Fodinicurvata sp. EGI_FJ10296: one gene and its partner. The protein of the gene in region 1 interacts with the protein of each later gene in a pairwise test. Links are inferred from orthologs where the notes say so. Each region holds a gene or a part of one and is shown on either strand. Other genes may lie near its edges.

Region 1 (3,098 bases):
TCCGCCGCTCCATCGCGATTTCTCCTTGAACCTCCAGTGGCTAGAGGTCCCATGTTGGGATCGAGCCGCGGACACGCAAGGTGACGGCAATGACCATGGTAACGACTTTCCTGCAAACATTCCTCGATCTGGCGCTGGCGACGGCGCCATGGCTGCTGCTGGGTCTGGTGCTGGCTGGCCTGATCCGCGCGTGGCTTCCCCAGTCGACGGTGGCGCGCCATATCGGCACCAACAGCATGGGTTCAGTGCTGCGCGCGTCGGTTATCGGGTTGCCGCTTCCGCTGTGCTCGTGCGGCGCCATACCGGTTGCGCTGGAACTGCATCGGCGCGGGGCCGGACGCGGTCCTTCAGCGTCATTTCTGGTTGCCACGCCGGGCATCGGGCCCGACGCCTTTATCCTGACCTCGGTCCTTTTAGGGCCGGCAATGGCAATCGCCCGCCTCGTCGGCGCGTTCGTGACGGCTGTCGCCGTCGGCGCGGCACTGCTCGGAAACCGGGAGACGGCTGTGGCCAGCACCGGTCCCGCCGCCTGCGGGTCCTGCTGCGGAGCGCACGGCAGATCAGCGGCCGACACCGGTGAACACGGCCCGGACAACCGTCGCACGCCCGCCCTGTTCGCCGGTCTGCGCGACGCGGTAACCGATTTCATGGACGATGTAGGCCTGGCCGTGGTCCTGGGACTGGTGGTGGCGGCGGCCATCATGTCGCTGTTACCGCCGGAAAGTCTGGCCGCACTTGGCGGGGGCGTCGCTGCGATGCTGCTTATGGCGGTGATCGGCATCCCGATGTACATATGCGCAGCTGCGGCAACGCCGATCGCCGCCGCTTTGGTGGTGGGCGGCATGACGCCGGGCACGGCACTCGTCTTCCTGATCGCCGGACCTGTGACGAGCCTCGCCACACTCGCAGCCCTGCGAGCAGCGTTCGGGACGGCCGACGTCATTCGCTATGTCGCCGCTATTGCCGTGACCTCGATTGCGGTCGGGCTGGTGGTCGATCTGCTGATCGGCATGACCGGCTTTCAGGTCACGGCACTGACCGGCGCGGCGGCCGAGATCATCCCCGCCCCCGTCGCCTGGCTATCGCTGGCCATTATTGCGGGCCTGCTCCTGCGCCCGGCCGCCGACCGGCTGAAAACATTGGTGGCCTATACGGGGCGCCTGACCGGCGATGCCGGCTGACGGAGATCAGCCCATGCTGTCGCGCCATCGGGCCAGCCGGTCGACCGCCTCGTCCAGAACCCGATCCTGCTTGGCAAAGCAGAAGCGTGCGACCGTCGTCACCGGGTTTTCCGGGCAGAAGGCACTGACGGGGATGGAGGTGACGCCGGCTTCTTCGGTCATTCGGCGGCAATAGGTTACATCGTCGACGCTGGCGGCATCCGACAGATCGATGTTGACGAAATAGGTACCCTCGCACGGAAGAACCGTGAAACCGGTCCGGCGCAATCCCTCGGTCAGCCGGTCCCGGCGACGCTGCATCTCTTGGGCAAGGCCATCGAAATAGCCATCGTCCTTTTCGAGCCCGTGCGCCACGGCTGTCTGCAAACCGGGCGGCGTCGTAAATGTCAGGTACTGGTGCGCCTTGGCGAGAATCGAAAGCAGCTCCGGGGCCGCCGTAATATAGCCGACCTTCCAGCCGGTCAGCGAGAATGTCTTGCCGGCCGAGCCGATCTTGATGGTTCGCTCGCGCATGCCCGGTAGCGTAATCAACGGTATATGGCGGCGGCCGTCGAAGACGATATGCTCGTAGACCTCATCGCAGATGGCGAAAAGATCGTTCACGACCACGAGGTCTGCCAGATCGCGCAGTTCCGGCTCGCCGAACACCCGTGCCGCCGGATTGAGCGGGTTGTTGAACAGAATTGCCTTGGTCGCCGGCCCGACCGCTGCCTTCACCGCCGCAATATCCAGGCGCCAGTCCGGCGGGGTCAGCGTCACGTAGCGGGGTACGCCGCCCGCCCGGCGAACCAGCGGGGCATAGGCGTCATACATGGGCTGAAACAGGATGACCTCGTCGCCGGGCTCGATCAGCGCGAGAAGCGCGCCGGCCAGTGCCTCGGTCGCGCCGGATGTGACCATGACCTCGCGCTGCCAATCGACATCGAGACCGTAGAAGCGATTCTCGTGCCGGGCGACGGCCTGGCGCAATTCGGGCACGCCCATCATGGATGGATACTGGTTCCAGCCGTCAACGACCGCATCGGCGGCGATGCGGAGCATGTCCTCGGGACCCTTGTCGTCGGGGAAACCCTGGCCGAGATTGACGGCACGATGCTCGGCTGCCAGCCGAGACATCGATTCGAATACCGTCGTGCCCAGCCCCGACAGCACGGCGTTACCCTGCTTCACGTCATTTCCTCCGTCACGGCCGCTATCATCCGACGAACGGCGGCATCAGGCTTCCGTCCGTCGGGAACATCCGTCAATATAGCGTCTCAACAGTCAGGTAAAGGCCACCGTCAGGCGGGTCTTGACGCCGGCCTGATCAACGCGCAATGACCTTGGCCAGCACTGTCGATTCGCGGGCCATGCGGCTTTTGCGGAAAACAGCATACCAGGAAGAGAGTACGGATCTGTGACCGGACACACGACACGCTTCCCATTCCGCACGCTTTCGACGATCCGAACGGCCGCGATGGCGGCGGTTGTGATGATGTTGCCCGGCTGTGCGGCGCTATGGCCCGGCCAGGACGAACCGGCGGAAGAACAGCGCAGCTATGAGTCCTATTTCGAGGCCGAGCGGCGGGGCGAAGCCCTGCCCGACGATATGTTTCGCCTGGAAGAAGCAATACGTTTGTATGAACAGGGTCTCGAACTGGACGCAGAAGGCGACACGGCTGCGGCAGCGGACGCGTTCGAACAGGCTGGCCGGCTGTGGCCCGACGGGTTGGGCGCCTGGGTCGCTCTGGCGGAATCCGCCGATCGCCTTGGCGACGACGACCGCTTTGCGACGGCGTCGTTCATGGTGCAGCGAACCTGGCTCCACAGCGGCAACGAGCCCTATGTCCAGCGGGAGGTCAACCGGTCACTGCGCGATTATCTGCTGCGCCAGCGGCGCGGCGAGGTCGAAGACGACGAACGGCGTTCGGAACAGAC
Region 2 (4,418 bases), on another replicon or contig:
TCCGGTTGTCCCTCCGCAAGCGCGGCCATACTGAACGGCTTTCGATCGCAACCGTCCGAACCTGGCACCGGAGCGGGGTCTGGATGGCGATGGAACGCCAACCGAACTTCCCGCAATGCTTACGTGTGAAGTCGTTTCAACGCGGGCGTTATGCCCTGACGCGCCCGCTTTTGCAAGAGGGGATGAAACCACTTCCGGACGTTCGGCCGTCCCTCAGACTTCCCGGATATCGGTAACACCTGGAAGTCCCTTGATCGCAGAACGCCCCCGTGCCGACAGCGCATAACCGCCGGGGAGTTTCATTTCGAGGTCATGAATCTCGTCGACCGGAACAAACACATGGATCTCGCTGCCACCGCGGCCCTCTCTTTGGAGAATCTCCGACAGGGGTGCCACGGTTCGGTCATCCGCCACATGGATGTTGATGCGTGCCCGCGCTTGAGCGACTGCCTGGTCGAGCGGATCGATCTTCAGGGCGGTGAATCGGAAATCGTCGTTGTGACGCTGCGCTTCCACCGCCAACAACAGCGGCGTGTTGTCTTCCATCAGCTCACGGAGGCGCCCGAGCGTTTCCGAGAAAAACGTCACCTCGAATACACCCTGATTGTCCGACAAGGTAACAAACGCCATGCGCGCCTTCGTCTTGGTGGTCATCTCGCGTTTGGCGACGACGATGCCCGCCATGTTGAAGGTCGTCGATCCGCCTCCACTGAGATAGCGCCGAGCATCGGCTGACCCGATCACACCGATCCGCGCGGTATTGAAGCTGTCGAGAGGATGGGCAGAAAGATAGAACCCGATCGCCGAGAACTCGGCGTTCAATCGATCGATATCATCCCAGTCGGACAGATCCGGCAGCGGCGGTCTGTCCATTATCGGATCGCCGCCGAACAGGCTGGTCTGGCCGGAGGCCCGTTCGGCCGCCGTCGTTGACGCATATTTCAGCACGACATCCAGGCCTTCCAGCAAACGTCGGCGATTGCCGTCCAACCCGTCGAAGGCGCCGGCCCGGATCAGATTTTCCATTTGCCGCCGATTCAGAACGCGGCTGTCCTGTCGCCGGGCAAAATCGAAGATATCCTGGAACCCCCCTTCGCGCCCGCGTTCATCGATCACGGCGGCCATGGCATCGAGCCCGACCCCCTTGATCGCGCCGAGCGCATATCGGATGGCTTTGCCGGCCGCTTTTGCGGCAATCGGCGTCTCGGGCGCCCGCTGCTTCTTTTTCTTGTCACCGGTGCCCGAGGTGTTGCGTTCGACACCGAATATGCTGTCTGAACGATTCACGTCCGGCGTCAGTAGCGCAATGCCAATACGATCGAGCTCTTGCCGGAAGGTATTCAGCTTGTCGGTGTTCCCCAGATCCAGTGTCATCGAGGCGGCCAGAAACTCGACAGGATAGTTGGCCTTCAGATACGCCGTCTGATAGGCGACGAGCGCGTACGCCGCTGCGTGAGATTTATTGAAGCCATAGCCGGCGAACTTGTTGACCTGATCGAAAATGCCGACCGCCTGCGCCTTGGGCACGCCGCGCGCGACGGCCCCTTCGGTAAACACCTTTTTCTGCGCGTCCATTTCGGCCTGGACCTTCTTGCCCATGGCGCGTCTCAACAGGTCGGCCGCGCCAAGCGAATATCCGGCGAGCACCTGCGCGACCTGCATGACCTGTTCCTGATAGATCATGATCCCGAAGGTCTCTTTCAGGATTGGCTCCAGGCTGGGATGCAGATAGTCCGCCTGCTTGGTGCCGTTCTTGACTTCGATATAAGTGGGGATGTTGTCCATTGGTCCCGGCCGGTACAGCGCGACCAGGGCGATGATGTCTTCGAACCGGTTTGGCTTCAGTTGCTTGAGTACGTCCCGCATACCGGAACTTTCAAGCTGGAAGACGCCGACTGTCTCGCCACGGGCAAGCATCTCGTAGGTCTCGGCGTCGTCCAAAGGTATTGTGGTCAGGTCGACCGGTACGCCCTCGGTCTGCTCGACCAGCTCCACGGCCCGCTTGAGAACCGTCAGGGTTTTCAGGCCAAGAAAGTCGAATTTGACCAGTCCGGCCTGTTCGACATATTTCATGTTGAACTGCGTCACCGGCATCGGCGACCGGGGATCGCGATAAAGCGCGACCCATTGATCCAGCGGTCTGTCTCCGATAACGACGCCGGCCGCATGTGTCGAGGCGTGGCGGTACAGCCCCTCAAGTTTCAGGGCCATATCGACCATCCGGGAAACGTCCGGTTCCCGGCGCACCTCCCGCAGTTCCGGCTCCATCTCGATGGCCTGCGCCAGCGTTACCGGTTTGGCAGGGTTGTTGGGTACCATTTTGCAGATACGGTCGACCTTGCCGTACGGCATCTGAAGAACCCGCCCGACATCCCGCAGCACGGCTCTCGCCTGCAGTTTCCCGAACGTAATGATCTGCGCGACCTTGTCCGTGCCGTATTTGTCCTGAACGTAGCCGATGACCTCGTCCCGCCGATCCTGACAGAAATCGATATCGAAGTCGGGCATGGACACACGTTCGGGGTTGAGGAACCGCTCGAACAGCAGTCCGAACCGCAGCGGGTCGAGGTCGGTGATGGTCAACGCCCACGCGACCACCGAACCAGCGCCCGACCCACGGCCCGGTCCGACGGGAATATCCTGATTCTTGGCCCATTTGATGAAATCGGACACGATGAGAAAATAGCCGGGAAAGCCCATATTCTCGATGACACCCAGCTCGTATTCGAGACGCTCGCGATAGGGTTTGGCCGCGTCGTCGCGCGCCGCGTCGTCCATCGAGTCGGCGAAAACATGAACACCGAGGCGGTGCTCGAGTCCGAGGCGCGCCTGGGCACAGAGTTCCTCGACCTCCGTCCGACCCTCGTCGGTGGGAAATGCAGGCAGGATCGGATCGTGTCGATCCGGCATATAGGCACAGCGCCGGGCGATCACGGTTGTGTTCTGGATCGCTTCGGGCAGATCGCTGAAGGTCTCGGCCATTTCCGCCGATGACTTGAAGCGATGATGCGCTGTCACGCGACGGCGATCGTCGACGTTCACATATGTACCCTCGGCGATGCAGAGCAGCGCGTCATGGGCTTCGTGCATGTCTTCTGTCGCGAACAGGCAATCGTTGGTGGCGACCAGCGGCAGGTCGAGGTCATAAGCCAGGTCGACCAGGCCGGCTTCCGTCGTCGCTTCCCGCTCGGTTTCGTGGCGCTGGAGTTCGACGTAGGTTCGCCCGGGAAAGAATTCGGCCATTCGGCGGCCGATCGCCGTCGCACCGTCGGGATCATTCGCTGCCAGGAGCCGGGCGATCGGGCCGTCCGGACCGCCGGTCAGGGCAATCAATCCATCGGTTCGACCCCTGAGGTCATCCCAGGCGATATGCGGCGTTTCACCGGCCGGCGTTTCCATGAAGGCTTTTGACAGCAGGGCCATCAGGTTCTCGTAGCCCTGACGCGTCTGACACAGCAACACGATCTGATCCGTGATCGGCCCGGCTGCCTTCTGAGACATCCGCGCCCCTATGTCGTTCTGGTCGACATCAGGAGCGACGTGCAGTATGGACCCGATTATCGGCTGGATGCCGGCGTCACGGGCGGCAAGCGCGAACTCCAGGGCGCCGAAAAGATTTCCGGTGTCGGTAACGGCCACTGCGGGCATCTTGTTACGTCGGCAGAGCTCGATCACTTCCTTGACGTGGATCGCACCCTCGGCAAGCGAGTAGGCTGAATGGACGCGCAGATGAATGAAAGGCGAATCGGCCATCGTATTGTCTCCCCATCCGCCCGGATCGTGCCGCGGCACTCCTGCCCGTTCAAGCCGGGATATCGTGCTTCCCGCGCTCGCTCAGATGTCCGGACCGGATCTCGACCACGCGGTCCATTCGGTCGGCCAAAGCCATATTGTGGGTCGCTACGATGGCAGCGACACCTGTTTCGTGCACCAATTGGGCCAGCATGTCGAATACCCTGTCGCCGGTGCCTTCATCCAGGTTGCCGGTCGGCTCGTCGGCCAGCACCACACCCGGATCATTGGCCAATGCCCGCGCGATCGCCACACGTTGCTGTTCGCCGCCGGAAAGCTGCCCGGGCCGATGATCGCTACGGTCGCGAAGACCAACGGAGTCCAGCAGTTCCAGCGCCTTTTTCTTCGCTGCCGGGCGGCGGACACCAGCAATCATCTGCGGCAGAACGATGTTCTCTGCCGCAGTGAACTCGGGCAACAGGTGGTGGAACTGGTAGACAAAACCGACGAAGCGACGGCGCAACGTCGTACGTTTCTTGTCGGACAGATCGTTGCAGGGCTGGCCATCGATGTCGACGGTTCCGGTGGTTGGCCGCTCCAGCAGCCCGGCAATCTGAAGCAAGGTCGACTTGCCGGCCCCGCTCGGGCCCACGAGAGCCACCATTTCTCCGGCACGAATGCTGAGA

The links.
Region 2: the proteins of ABZ728_RS10655 (region 1) and dnaE interact in binary tests that used the Escherichia coli proteins (3 or more experiments, as listed by UniProt). The link is inferred for Fodinicurvata sp. EGI_FJ10296 from one-to-one orthologs.

The regions. Positions count from the first base shown.
Region 1 is NZ_JBFCVL010000004.1:384,563-387,660, forward strand. Bases 270-3,051 are described here. They hold ABZ728_RS10655 (aminotransferase), read right to left. Parts: upstream 2,352-3,051; coding sequence 1,188-2,351; downstream 270-1,187. Other genes in these bases: ABZ728_RS10650 (SO_0444 family Cu/Zn efflux transporter), read left to right, coding at 270-1,181; ABZ728_RS10660 (hypothetical protein), read left to right, coding at 2,578-3,051. Outside these bases: ABZ728_RS10645 (helix-turn-helix domain-containing protein), read right to left, coding at 1-13; more of ABZ728_RS10650, read left to right, coding at 90-269; more of ABZ728_RS10660, read left to right, coding at 3,052-3,098. UniProt on the Escherichia coli protein: Shows aminotransferase activity with methionine and histidine as substrates, and to a lesser extent also with phenylalanine.
Region 2 is NZ_JBFCVL010000005.1:25,139-29,556, reverse strand. The notes cover bases 14-4,115. They hold dnaE (DNA polymerase III subunit alpha), read right to left. Parts: upstream 3,754-4,115; coding sequence 214-3,753; downstream 14-213. Other genes in these bases: ABZ728_RS11495 (ABC transporter ATP-binding protein), read right to left, coding at 3,803-4,115. In the rest of the region: more of ABZ728_RS11495, read right to left, coding at 4,116-4,418. UniProt on the Escherichia coli protein: DNA polymerase III is a complex, multichain enzyme responsible for most of the replicative synthesis in bacteria. This DNA polymerase also exhibits 3' to 5' exonuclease activity. The alpha chain is the DNA polymerase catalytic subunit.